Regions from separate parts of the Luteococcus japonicus genome, predicted to be linked through region 1. Evidence: riboswitches for the same ligand, from Rfam matches in the RefSeq annotation. Region 1 holds a riboswitch; each other region holds the start of a gene.
What was found. A riboswitch is a leader RNA that binds a small molecule or an ion and turns the genes downstream of it on or off. The one in region 1 is predicted to bind thiamine pyrophosphate.
Positions count from the first base shown of each region.

Region 1 (4,366 bases):
GCGGGTGTGAGTTCCACCTCCACCTCCTGCCAGGCGTGCTCCTCGGTGCCGCGGCGCACCGTGACCTGGTCCTCGCAGAGCAGGGCAACGGTGGTTCCTCCCTCATCGAGCAGGGGGTCTCGCGACGGGCGGTGTCCAGGCGGGCGACGGGCACGAGCGGCGCGCGCTTGACGACATCGGCCACGTGGCTGCGCAACAGGTGGGGGACGCGGGTGGTGCTGGCACCGGGCAGGATCTCGGCGCCGATCTCCTCACGGGCATGGCCCTCGCCGGGCAGTTTGAGGTGCCACCCCTCGTCGTGTCCGCCGGTGCGGCGCCGCAGGGTGATGCCGCGGCGGGCCAGCACCAGGTCAGGCGTGTCGAAGTAGACTGCCCGCAGGGACAGTTCGTCCCCCGCGCCGAGTGTGACGCCGTCGAGTGCCCTGATCCGGCCGCCCTCGGGCAGGCGGAACTTGCGTTCGATCTCCACGGACATGTCGTCTCCTCAGCGGCGGTGCTGTCGTGCGGCCAGCCTAGCTGGCTCCGCCATCCGAAACTGGACCGCACGGTGTTGCAGCACCTGCGCACGGCGCTAGGTTTCGGCGAAATCCCGCGGAAGCATGACCTCACCTACCAGGCGGAGGTAGGGACACTGCAGCCCCCGTCGATGCCCAGGATCCTGCTGGCGGACCTGAACAGCGCGGAACGGGCCGTCGGGGAGGCACTCGCCGCCGTGCTGCACGCGAGCCGGACGGGGCGGGGAAGCCTGCGGGAGGTGGCGCTGAGTGATCTCGCCCAGATGATGGGTGACCCGGTCCGCCACGGCCTGACCACCCCCGACGGGATCCTTGGCGGATCCCTGCCCGGCTACGGGATCTACCGGGCCTCCGACGGCTACGTGGCCCTGGCCGCGCTGGAGCCGCACTTCTGGGAGCGGACCCGCGCCGAGCTGGGCGTCGAGGGGAGCCGGGAGGAGCTGGAGACCCTCTTCGCAGCCCGGAGCGTGGCGGACTGGGAGGCGTGGGCGGGGGAGCGGGACATCCCGCTGGCCCGCGTCCGATAGGTTCGCCTGCATGGACCAGCCCGATGACTTCATGATCGGTGCGCTGCTCGGGATGACCGTCGGCGCCCTCAACCACGTCGACCCGTCAAAGGCACAGGAGAACGAGGCAGCCTTCATGCGCCTGCTCAGCCTTCCCGTGGAGCAGCGCAATGCGGAGGCGGCGCAGCTGATGCGCGCGCTGGACTGGGACGAGTCCGTCGAGGACGTCAATGACCAGGGCGTCCAGCAGCTGGTCGCCTGGGGCCTCTTGCTGCGCGACATCTGAGGACGGCGCAGTAGGGGACAGACGCCTCGTGGTCCGCACTGACCCGAGGCCTCGGCCCCTGTGCTCAGGCGGCCTGGGCGATGCCCCGAGCGGCCTCGCGTTCCTCCTCACGGCTGCTGGCGACGGTGGCCGCGCGCGCCGGGATCTGCTGCGCTCGGGTCTCGGGGGCCAGCTCACGACGACGGTGCAGGTACATGCCGATCAGGACGAGCGGGGCGAGCAGGAAGGGGATCGCCACGAACAAGGCAAGGCAGAACAGGGCGAGGACGACGATTCCAATCAGTGCGGACATGACACCCAGATTGGTCGATGCGAGGGGCGATTCTGGCCCTTGACCGGGGTTCTTTCAGCTTCTCCGAAGCCGATTCAGCAAGTCTTCGGGTTCATCTCATCCCGCGTTGAGCAATCCGTCACCCGCCTGTCACCTGATGCCCGTCGCGCGGGCCACACCTCACACACCGCTAGGGTGTGGGACATCCCACGGGAGCCCTCGGCAGAGGGCTGAGATCGAGCTGTTGCCGCTCGGACCGTCCGAACCTGCCCGGATCATGCCGGCGAAGGAAGAGAGATGTCATGACGAAGATCCATGCCCACACGCTCGTCGAAGCGGCCCCGCGGGTGAGCCGGGCGACGTATCGCCGCGCCGCCCTCACCGGCGGCGTGATCGGGAACTACGTGGACCAGGTCAACATCTTCCTGCCGGCGCTGGCCCTGGCCCCGGCCATGAAGACCCTTGCGGGGCCCAGCGCCGCGTCCTCCGGCACGGCCATCGTCGTGATGGCGATGCTGCTGGGCCGCCCGGTGGGCGCGACGGTCTTCGGACGGATCGCGGACCGGGCCGGACGCACCCGCACGACGGCCGTCGCCATCGCCGGCACCGCGGCCTGCACGCTGTTGATCGCGGCGCTGCCCACGCACCGGGTGCTGGGCGGCGCCACCTTCGCGCTGTTGGTGGCGCTGCGTTTCGTCGGGGGCATGTTCATTGCCGGGGAGTACTCGGCGGCGGTGCCGTTGGCCATGGAGTGGAGCGCGCCGCGCCACAGGGGGCTGTTCAGTGGATTGATCATGGCGATGGCACCCTGTGCGCAGGCGACGATCGCCTTCGTCACGGCAGGCATGCTGATGGCCCTGGGGCCGGAGTCCTATGCGGCCTGGGGATGGCGCCTTCCCTTCGTTGCGGGCGGGCTGGCCTCCTGCGCCATGTTCGTCTTCTACCGGCGACACGTGGCCGATGCCACCCGGGCCGTGCGGCCGGGAATCGACGAGGCAGGTACCCGTGGCAGCCTGCGCGAGGTGGTGCTGGGGCCGTGGCGGGGCGCCTTCTGGCGGATGTTCTGCCTGATGAGCGGGTTGTGGTTGATGACCCAGATGGTGGTGCTGCTGCTCGGGCAACGCCTGGTCAGCGACGCCGGGCTCTCGGCGGGCCGGGCCTCCGTGGTGATGGGCTTCGCGTCGGTGGGACAGGCGCTGGTGATGGCGCTCACCGGGCACCTGTCGACCCTGGTCGGCCGGCGACGCTACTTCCTCTTCGCGACGACGATCGCCGCCGTCGGCGGCTCCGCGGCCTGGTTGTGGATGATGGGCACGGGGCCGGGGCTGGTGGGGCTCATCGTCGGCGCGGTGCTGGCGCAGGTGCTCACCGTCACCGCCTACGGGCCGGTCGGCGCCTACCTGAGCGAGGCCTTTCCCGCCCACGTGCGCTCCACCGGGTACGGCACCGCATATTCCGCGTCGATCGTGTTGCCGGCCCTCTATCCCTACTGGCTTCCGTGGCTGGCCGGTGGGACCAGCCGCAATGCCGCCGTGGTGCTGGTGCTCATCGCGGGCTCTGCGCTGGTGTCGCTCGGGGCCGCGCTGGGACCCCGGTTGGCGCCGGCCGAGATCGAGCAGGTGGCGGTGTGAGCGGCCCCGGGGCCGTGGTGCGCGGCGTGCGCGGCCGGGAACCTCTGGTGCACTGCCTCACGGCGGCGGTCAGCATGAACCTGGTGGCCGACGCGCTGTTGGCGGCGGGGGCGCGCCCGATGATGACCGAGACCCTCGACGAGGCGCCCTTCGTGGTGCGCCGCGCCGATGCCCTGCTGGCAAACCTCGGCACGCTGAGCACCGACGGCAGGGGCGGGATCCCCGCCACGGTGGAGGTGGCGCGTGAACTGGGGGTGCCATGGGTCCTGGACCCGGCCGCCATCGGGCCCAGCCCGGTGCGGGTGGACCTGGCCCGCCAGCTGCTGGCCCTTGGGCCGAGCGTCGTGCGGGCCAATGCCTCGGAGGTGCTGGTCCTGGCCGGGGACTCGACGGGTGGCAGGGGAGCCGACTCCACCGCGGACCCGGCCGAGGCCCTGGCCGCGGCCCGGACGATCGCGGCTCGGTACGGCACCGTGGTGGCCATCTCCGGTGCCCAGGACGTGATCACCGACGGCCGCCGTGAGGTCCGGGTCAGCAACGGGCACCCGCTGTTGACCCGGGTCACCGGCACGGGCTGCACCCTGGGCGCCCTGACGGCGGCCTGCTGCAGCGTCGCCAGTCCGCTGGATGCCGCCGTCGCGGCGACGGTGTGGCTCGGCGTGGTGGGGGAGCGGGCGGCGCGATCCTGCCCCCGGCCGGGATCCTTCAAGGTGGAACTGGTGGACCAGCTCTTCGAGCTGGACGGCGACGAGGTGGAACGAGGAGCGAGCGTCTCATGACCGACTGGCGGATGTACCTGGTGACTTCTGGAAATGACCGGCGCACCGTCGAGGTGGCCGCGGCTGCCGCGCGGGGTGGCGCCGGCGTGGTGCAGGTGCGGCACAAGCAGGGTGGTGACCGGGAGCTGCTGGCCCTGGTGACGGCCGTGGCAGCCGCTGTGGAGCGAGCCAATCCGGACACCCGCGTCGTGGTGGACGATGCAACCGATGTTGCCTGGGCGGCCCGCCGGGCCGGGGCCGCCGTGCACGGCGTGCACCTGGGGCAGGACGACCTGCCCGTCGAGGCGGCCCGTCAGATTCTCGGCCCCGACGCACTGGTCGGTCTCACGACTGGGACACTGGAGCTGGTGCAGCGCGCGCAGCAGCAGGCGGGCGTCG
Region 1 is NZ_RKHG01000001.1:1,251,662-1,256,027, reverse strand. It holds gene EDD41_RS06125 (CYTH and CHAD domain-containing protein) at 1-59, opposite strand, end outside; partial or broken gene EDD41_RS18120 (CYTH domain-containing protein) at 176-475, opposite strand; gene EDD41_RS18115 (CoA transferase) at 647-1,042, shown strand; gene EDD41_RS06110 (hypothetical protein) at 1,053-1,307, shown strand; gene EDD41_RS06105 (hypothetical protein) at 1,372-1,599, opposite strand; TPP riboswitch at 1,778-1,887, shown strand; gene EDD41_RS06100 (MFS transporter) at 1,881-3,209, shown strand; gene thiM (hydroxyethylthiazole kinase) at 3,206-3,988, shown strand; gene EDD41_RS06090 (thiamine phosphate synthase) at 3,985-4,366, shown strand, end outside.

Region 2 (4,366 bases), 410 kb from region 1:
GTCAGTGATCTCGCGCGCCCGAAGCGTCGACTCCGCGAAGGCGGGATCGGCATACATGCCGATCCAGTCGCCGTAGGGATGCTGGGCCAGGTCACCGGCGGTGGCCAACAACCGGTCCCCCACCCACTGGTAGATCCAGAAGCAGGGCAGGATCGCGGCCACACCCACCTCGTAGGGGGCAGCGGCGGCCGTCGCCAGCAGGTAGCTGGTGTAGGCACGGCTACTCGGCGACATCTGCCCGGCGCCCACCTCCACATGGGCGGCGTGCAGCTCGCGCTCCGCAACGATGGCCCCCTGCACCCCGACACCCCAGAAGGTGATGTCATCGGCATCGGTGGCTCGAAAGGCCAGCATGCCCATCGCCCGCGCATAGTCGGCCAGATAGAGGGCATCCTGCGTCATGTAGCCGGCGAAGACCTCGCGCGGCAGGCTCCCGTCGCCCAGCCCCGTGACGAAGGGGTGCTGCTCGATGGCGTCCAGGATGGGGCGGGCCTCGGCCCAGATCTCGTCGGTGAATCTCATGTCAGTCCTCCCAGAGGTTCCAGAAATGGTGCACCGGCCCGTGCCCGTGGCCGACGTGCAATTCGTCGGCGTGCTCCAGTGCGTGGGTCAACCAGGTCTTGGCGTCGCTGACGGCCTCCAACCAGCCGTCGCGCTGCGGCCGCAGGGTCGCGATGGCCGAGGACAGGGTGCAGCCCGTGCCGTGGGTGTTGACGGTCTCGACGCGGGGTGCCGCCAATTCCGCGACGCCCTGCGCGTCCGCGTAGATGTCCACCATCTCGCCGCCCGCCAGGTGCCCGGCCTTGAGCAGCACCCGCTGAGCCCCCAGCTCCAGCAGCGCCTTGGCCTGGCCCGCCATCGCGGAGGCCTCGGTCACCTCGTCGACCCCCAGCAGCACCGCCGCCTCGGGCAGGTTCGGGGTGATCAGGGAGGCCTTCGGGACCAGTGCCCGCACGGCAGCCTCCGCCTCGCGGTCCAGCAGGCGGTCGCCGCTGGTGGCCACCATCACGGGATCCAGCACGACGTGTTCCCCGCCGCGGACGTGGTAGTCGTCGATGATCCGTCCGACGACCTCGGCCACCGGGGAGCTGCCCAGCATCCCGATCTTGATCGCGTCGGGAAGGATGTCATCGGCCAGCGTCTGCCACTGCTGCCAGACGAAGCCCGGCTCGACGCCGGAGACACCCGTCACACCCGTGGTGGACTGCGCCGTCAACGCGCACACGACGCCCATCCCGTAGCCACCCAGCGCGCTGAAGGCCTTGAGGTCCGCGAAGATTCCCGCGCCGCCACTGGGGTCGACGCCGGCGATGGTCAGCACCTTGGGGATCATGCCGTCGCCTCCTGCCACTCCCGCACGATCATTGCGGTGGCCTCACCGGGGTCCTCGGCGGCGCAGATGGCGCTGACGATCGCCATTCCAGCCCCCGTCGGCTTGATGGGGGCGATCCGCCCGGGGCCCCCCATGCCACCGATGGCCACCGATGGCACCGTGCTCAGCGCCGCCAGCTCGGCCAGCCCGTCTGGGCCGATCGGCGGTTGGGCATCCGGTTTGGTCTGCTGCGCCCACACCGGCCCGATCCCCACATAGTCGAGCGTCCCGGCCGGCAGCGCGTTGGCCGCCTCCACCAGCTCGCGGCGCTCCACGGACAGGCCCAGGATGGCGTCGGGCCCCAGGAGTTCCCGCGCCTGCTCGGGCGGCATGTCGCCCTGCCCGATGTGCGCCCCGTCCGCTCCCGAAGCGCCCACCAGGTGCACGCGGTCGTTCAGCACGACGGGCACCCGGCCCGCCACCACCTCGACGACGCCCTTCGCCAGCGCCAGGAAGTCCTCGTCCGGCATGTCCGGGTCCCGGACCTGGACGAAGGTGGCGCCGTGGTCGACGGCCGCGGCGACGGTGCGGACCACTCCATCGGGGCCACCGCACATGCCGGTGTCGGTGACCAGGTAGACGCTCATGGCTTCGACAAGCTCAGCCGACGTGAGGGGGCGCTCAGCCCACGTGGGCTTCATGACAACCTCACCTTCTCTTCCAGTTCCTCCGGGGTGACCAGGGCCAGCTGGTCGAGCAGTGCTGCGGCGAAGCTCCCGGGCCCCTGGCTCGTGGCGACGGCATTGTCCGCGGCGACGCAGATCAGGGCGGTGGCGGCGCTGGCGGCCAGCAGCGGTTCGCTGACACCCGCGAAGCCCGCCATCAGGCCGCCCAGACTGCACCCCACGCCCGTCACCCGGGTCATCACCTCGTGGCCGTTGTGGATCCGGACCAGCCGTTCCCCGTCGGTGATGTGGTCGACTGCGCCGGAGACGGCCACCACGGCGCCGGTGCTCCGCGCCAGCTCGTGGGCGAGGTCCAGCACCTCCTGGGGGGCTGCGGTGGAGTCCGCGCCGCGGCCGCCGGCCCCACCCGACAGGCCGGAGATCTCGGAGGCATTGCCGCGGATGATCATCGGACGGTTGGCCAGTACCTCGACGGCGAAGGCGGTGCGCACCGGCAGGCCGCCGGCGGCCACCGGGTCCAACACCCACGGGGTCCCGGCGCTGTGGGCGGCCGCGGAGGCCACCCGCATCGCGTCGTAGGTCTCCTTGTAGGGGGTGCCGGTGTTGACCAGCACGCCGGAGGAGACGCCGGCGAAGACCCCGGCCTCCTCCGGGTTGTCCACCATGGCGGGCGCGGCACCGGCCGCCAGCAGGACATTCGCCGTCCACTGCGCCGCCACGATGTTGGTGAGGCACTGCACCAACGGGGTCTGGGCACGCAGGGTGCGCAGGGAATCGGCAAGCTCTGCCGGGGAAATGACGGATGTGCTCATTGAAGAGACGTCCCTTCGCTAGTCCGAACTAGATCAGGTTCGACGGGTCTGTTCTCAGCCACCTGCGTGGCACCCCGCGTCCTTCTCGGAAGGCTATCGCACGTCGGGCCGCCAGTGGCTGCCGGGGGGCACAGCCACGGAGCCGTGGGCGTGGGGTGAGGGTGTGTGGGTGCGGGTGTGTGGGTGCGGGGTGGCGCAACTCACGTAGCTTGATCTGTGAGGGAGAGGACCCGACGCACAGGCACCGCGGCCCGGACCCGATGGACTGGTCAGGCGCGCAAGGATGGTGGGCATGCGCCATCCCTTCTTCGAGATCGACGTCTTCGCCACCACCGCCTTCAGCGGCAATCCCCTCGCGGTGGTTGCCGAGGCCGACGGCCTGACCACGGAGCAGATGCGCGCCATCGCGTCGTGGACCAATTTCTCCGAGACCACCTTCCTGCTCCGGCCCACCACCCCGGAGGCCGACTACCGGGTACGGATCATGACGCCCTTCGAGGAGTTCCCCTTCGCCGGGCACCCGACGCTGGGCACGGCCCGCGCCTGGCTGGAGCTCGACGGGCAGCCCCGCACCCCCGGTGTGGTCGTCCAGGAGTGCGGCGCCGGCCTGGTGCCGGTGCGCGTCGCCGACGACGAGCTGTCCTTCGCCACCCCGCCCTGCCTGCGTGCCGGCCCGCTGCCCGACGACGAACTCGCCGAGCTGCTGCGTGTCCTGGACCTGTCACCCCAGGACGTCGTCGCCCATGCGTGGGGTGACAACGGCCCCGGCTGGCGGATGGTGCAGCTGAGCAGTGCCGAGGCGGTGCGTGCCGTGCGTCCCCGCGCGGACCGTGCTGACGCAAAGGTCGGCCTCGTGGGCCTGGAAGAGCCGGGACGGGATGCCGCCTACGAGGTTCGTGCCATCACCGATGACCGGGAGGACCCGGTGACCGGCTCACTGAACGGCGCGGTGGCGCAATGGCTGCGGGAGCGCGGCCTGGTGGGCAGTACCTACGTAGCGGCCCAGGGAGGTCAGGTGGGACGCGCCGGCCGGGTGCGGATCCACGACGACGGGAGCGACATCTGGGTGGGCGGCAGGGTGGTCACCCGGGTCCGCGGCGCCATCGAAAGCTGAGTCCCAGCGAAGAAAGAGCATTTCTCTACACTGTTTGGTGCGAATATATTGCGGGCATGGACGAGACACTGCTGCAGGCCCGTGGCCTGGAGATGGCCGGGCGCACGTCGATGGTCTTCGGCCCGGTGGACATGGACCTGCCCCGCGGCCAGCTCGGCGTCGTCACCGGCCAGCAGGGCTCCGGCCGTTCGGCCCTGCTGCTGGCCCTGGCAGGGCGCCTCAAGGGTGTCCAGGGTGAACTGACCGTCGGCGAGATCGACGGCATCGCCCACCCCCGCAAGCTGCGCCGGGAGGTCTCCGTGGCCCGGATCACCGGTCTGGCGGACCTGGAGCCCAATCTGACCATCGGTGAGTCACGCGACGAGCGAGCCATCGCGGAGGGCATCGGGGTGCGCCGCGGCCGGGAGCGCTTCGCCCACCTGGAGCGGGAGCTGGGCCACCG
Region 2 is NZ_RKHG01000001.1:1,661,248-1,665,613, forward strand. It holds gene EDD41_RS08095 (TenA family protein) at 1-522, opposite strand, end outside; gene thiD (bifunctional hydroxymethylpyrimidine kinase/phosphomethylpyrimidine kinase) at 524-1,333, opposite strand; gene thiE (thiamine phosphate synthase) at 1,330-2,013, opposite strand; gene thiM (hydroxyethylthiazole kinase) at 2,010-2,810, opposite strand; TPP riboswitch at 2,804-2,897, opposite strand; gene EDD41_RS08115 (PhzF family phenazine biosynthesis protein) at 3,103-3,924, shown strand; gene EDD41_RS17140 (ATP-binding cassette domain-containing protein) at 3,981-4,366, shown strand, end outside.
Region 2: another riboswitch for thiamine pyrophosphate. It lies ahead of thiM (hydroxyethylthiazole kinase); the one in region 1 lies ahead of EDD41_RS06100 (MFS transporter).

Region 3 (4,366 bases), 260 kb from region 1:
GCGCGCGGTGGTGCTGGACACCAACATCCGTCGCCTGCTCTGCCGCGTGGAGGACGGCCGGGAGTTCCCGCCGGACTCGGCCACCGCCTCGGAATGGCGCCGGGCGGAAGACTGGCTGCCCGACACCGACGAGCGCGCGGCGCACTGGGCGGCCGCGTCGATGGAGCTGGGAGCGCTGGTCTGCACGGCCCGCAGTCCGCGCTGCGAGGACTGCCCCGTCAAGGATTCCTGCCGCTGGCGGGCCGCCGGACACCCGCGGCACGACGGACCCCCGCGTCGCACCCAGGCCTGGCACGGAACCGACCGCCAGTGTCGCGGGGTGCTGCTTGACCTGGTCCGCCAGAACCCCGAGGGCGTCACCGTCGAGGTGGCGCTTGGGGCCTGGGCGGAACGGGTTCAGGCGGAGCGCTCACTGGCCGGGCTGCTGGCCGACGCGCTGGTCCGCGACGACGGTGGCCTGCTGCGGCTGTGATCCCCACCAACGCCAGGCCAGCACCATCAACAGCGCGGTGGTGAGCAGCAACTGGCCGCGTTGGACGAGGCCCATCATGTCCATCCGGACGCCGGGCAGGTGGGCGGCGAGGGTTGCCGCCAACAGGCCCAGCCACAGCACGAAGAGCGCGCCGAGCACCATGCGGCCCTCCCACCCGATCCAGCAGCGCACCCGCTGACGACGCCACAGCAGAACCGCGAAGGCCACGCCGAGGGCCGTGACCGCCACCGTGCTTGTGCCGGTGTGCGCCAGGTGGGTCCACGGCACCTGCCAGCTGGCCTCCCGGGCGGCGCATTCGGCGTCGCGGGTGGCCACACAGCTCATCGGACACAGGGAGTCGGCGACGGTGGCCAGCCCGAAGAGCGCCAACAACCGGAAGGCCCAACGCTCGTGACGCCAGCTCGGGCTCCTGCGCAGCAGGAGCAGGGCCACCAGGCCGGCCACCGTCATGCTCACTCCCGCCAGGGTGTCGCCCATGCGGAAGAGCAGGGCGTGGGGTTCACCGTTGGCCCCCAGCTCGCTGACATAGGAGGTCCGGGGCGAGAGCTTCGTCGGCAGCAGGAGTTCCAGCAGCCACACGGAATAGAACAGGCCGCCCAGCATCATCAGCCCGGCCGAGACCCGTCGCGCGCTCCTCATGCCAGCAACGCTAGGAGTCTGTCGGGTCAGCATCCGTCCACCATAGGGCCTGTCCGGGGGAAACCCGGGTCGTAATGACTGCTAGCCTCATGGGTGCACACGGGAGTCCGGAGCACCGGGCTGAGAGGAAGGTTTCGCACCTTCGACCGTCGAACCTGATCTGGATCATGCCAGCGCAGGGAGGCCTCTTGCGGCAACCGAAGGCCGGCTGCCACCCGTGCCCATTCCTCGAGAGGGCACACGAATGAGCACCATCACCGAAGACCCCACCCGTCCCCGCAGCAGTTCCGGCTGGCGCGTGGTGGACATCGTCGTCGCCGCCATCCTGGGCGTTGCGGTCGGCGTCATCTTCTGGGCCTTCAACAACACCGTCGCCACCGTCTGGGGGCCGCTGGAGGCTGTGCTGCCCGGCCTGGCCGGTCTGATCACTGGCGTCTGGTTCCTGGGCGGAACGCTGGGCGGTCTGGTCATCCGCAAGCCGGGCGCCGCCCTGCTGGTGGAACTGTTGGCCGCCACCGTCTCCGTGCTGCCCGGCAACCAATGGGGCATCACCACGCTCTACTCCGGCCTCGCCCAGGGAATTGGCGCGGAGATCGTCTTCGCGATCTTCGCCTGGAAGCGCTGGAGCCTGCCGGTGGCAGCCTTCGCCGGAATCGGCTCGGCACTGGGCGCCTTCGTCAACGAGTACTTCCTGATGGGCAACCATGCGAAGAGCTTGGCCTTCAACGCCACCTATCTCGTCTGCCTGGTCATCTCCGGTGTGCTGCTGGCCGGAGGACTGGCCTGGGTGCTGATGAAGGCCCTGGCATCGGCCGGGGCGCTCGATCGCTTCGAGTCCGGCCGCGAGACCCGTCGCGCGGTCTGACGCCGATGATCGTCGCCGAGGGTTGGGGTTGGCGCCACGCGAGCCGACGCGACTGGGCGGTACGCGGGGCCAGCTTCACCATTGGCGACGGTGAGCGGGTCCTGCTGCTGGGGGCCTCCGGCGCCGGCAAGTCGACGCTGATGCACGCCATGGCGGGCGTGCTGGGCGGCGCCGATGAGGGCGAGGAGGAAGGGCGTCTGCTCGTCGACGGAGCCCATCCCACCCGACGCCACGGCCACGTCGGGCTGGTGATGCAGGATCCGGAGACCCAGGTGGTGCTGGCCCGGGTGGGCGACGACGTCGCCTTCGGCGCGGAGAACCTGGGCGTGGCTCGCGACGAGATCTGGCGACGGGTGGACGAGGCCCTGGACGCAGTTGGTCTGGACGTCGGCCGTGACCGACCCACCACTGCCCTGTCCGGCGGCCAGAAGCAGCGGCTGACCATCGCCGGAGCCCTGGCGATGCAGGCGAAGGTCCTGCTGCTGGACGAACCCACCGCCAATCTGGACCCCGAGGGTGCCCGCGAGGTGCGCGACGTGGTGGCCCACCTCAGCCGGGAGCGCGGGACCACCCTGGTGGTGGTGGAGCACCGGGTGGAGTTGTGGGCGGACCAGGTGGACCGGGTGATCGTGCTCGCTCCGGGCGGGGGGATCCTTGCGGACGGTGCGCCCGGCAGGGTCTTCGTCGAGCAGCGTGAGGCCCTGTTGGCCGCGGGCGTCTGGGTGCCGGGCGTGGACATCCCCTCGACAGGCTCGGGGAACGGAGAAGGAAGCACGGCCGGGCCTGCCGAGGCCCCCTGGGCCCTGCGCGGCGAAGCACTGGCCATCGGCCACGACCCGCAACATGTCGTGCAGCACGCGCTCGATGTCACCATCCCCGCAGGACGCTCGACGATGATCACCGGCCCGAACGGCGCCGGGAAGTCCACCCTGGCACTTACCCTGGCCGGTCTGCTCCCCCGGCTCGACGGCCGCGTGGTGGCGGCCGGGGAGCTGCGTCCCGCCCGCGTCCTGGGCCCACGGCACTGGGGCAGGCGCAGGCCGGTGGATTCCTCTGACCCCGGCACCTGGTCCTCGCGGGACCTGATCACCCGGATCGGGACGGTCTTCCAGAGCCCGGAGCACCAGTTCGTCGCCACCACGGTGCGCGACGAGCTCGCCGTGGGCCTGCGAGCCCTGGCCGCCGTCGACCCGCAGTGGACCACCCAGCGCATCGACGAGCGCGTCGACGAACTGCTGGCAATGCTGCACCTGTCGCGGATTGCCGGGGCCAATCCCTTCACGCTGTCCGGCGGCGAGAAGCGCCGCCTCAGCGTGGGGACCGTGCTCGCCACCGGGCCACGGGTGATCTTCCTCGACGAACCCACCTTCGGGCAGGACCGCAACACGTGGCTGGACATGGTGGCGCTGGTGCGGGCCATGCTGGACCAGGGGCGCGCGGTGGTCAGCATCACCCACGACGCGGACTTCATCACGGCCCTGGCCCAGCACCGGATCCATCTGGAGCCGCAGCGATGAGCCGTCCCCGAACCCTGCTGGAGCGGCTCAATCCCGCGACGCTGCTGTTGCTCGCGGTCATCCTCTCCGTGCCCTTGGTGGTGACCCTGGACTGGGTGAGCGCCAGCGTGGCACTGGCTCTGGAGGTGGTGGCGCTGGTGGCCTGCCGGGTTTCCCTGCGGCGGATCCTGCGCAGGCTGGCCCCGCTGTTGCTGATCGCCCCGCTGGGGGCGATCAGCATGCTGCTCTACGGCCAGACGTCCGGCCGCATCTGGTGGCACTGGGGGCCAGTGGTGGTCAGCGACGGTTCGATCAGCCTGGCCGTGGCCCTGTTCATCCGCATCTTCGCGCTGGCTCTGCCGGCCGTGATGCTCTTCGCGGACATCGACGCCACCCGGATGGCCGACGGCCTGGCCCAGGTGGTGCGGCTTCCGGCCCGGTTCGTGCTGGGCTCCCTGGCGGGCTTCCGGATGCTGGCCCTGTTCACCTCGGACTGGCGGGTGCTCGGGCAGGCACGGCGGGCCCGCGGGCTGGGCGACGACGGGCGGCTGCGGCGCTGGGCACTGATGAGCTTTTCCCTGCTGGTCCTGGCCCTGCGACGAGGCGGGCGGCTGGCCACCGCCATGGAGGCCAAGGGTTTCGGGGCACCGGTCGAACGCACCTGGGCCCGGCCCTCGCGCGTGGGTGCCGCCGATGCCCTGGCGGTGTTGGTCTGCCTGGCCATCGCGGCGGCATCCCTTGCCGCGGCAGCACACTTCGGGACCCTGATGACAGTCCTGTCATGAGCGGACCGGTGCGCAGGATCATTGTCGACGGCGGCTCCGGGGCGGGCAAGACCACCTTCGCCCGGCGACTGGTGGAGCGCTGGGGCGT
Region 3 is NZ_RKHG01000001.1:1,510,763-1,515,128, forward strand. It holds gene EDD41_RS07400 (HhH-GPD family protein) at 1-472, shown strand, start outside; gene EDD41_RS07405 (DUF998 domain-containing protein) at 410-1,132, opposite strand; TPP riboswitch at 1,222-1,331, shown strand; gene EDD41_RS07410 (ECF transporter S component) at 1,377-1,997, shown strand; gene EDD41_RS17785 (ABC transporter ATP-binding protein) at 2,003-3,514, shown strand; gene EDD41_RS07420 (energy-coupling factor transporter transmembrane component T family protein) at 3,511-4,278, shown strand; gene EDD41_RS07425 (AAA family ATPase) at 4,275-4,366, shown strand, end outside.
Region 3: another riboswitch for thiamine pyrophosphate. It lies ahead of EDD41_RS07410 (ECF transporter S component); the one in region 1 lies ahead of EDD41_RS06100 (MFS transporter).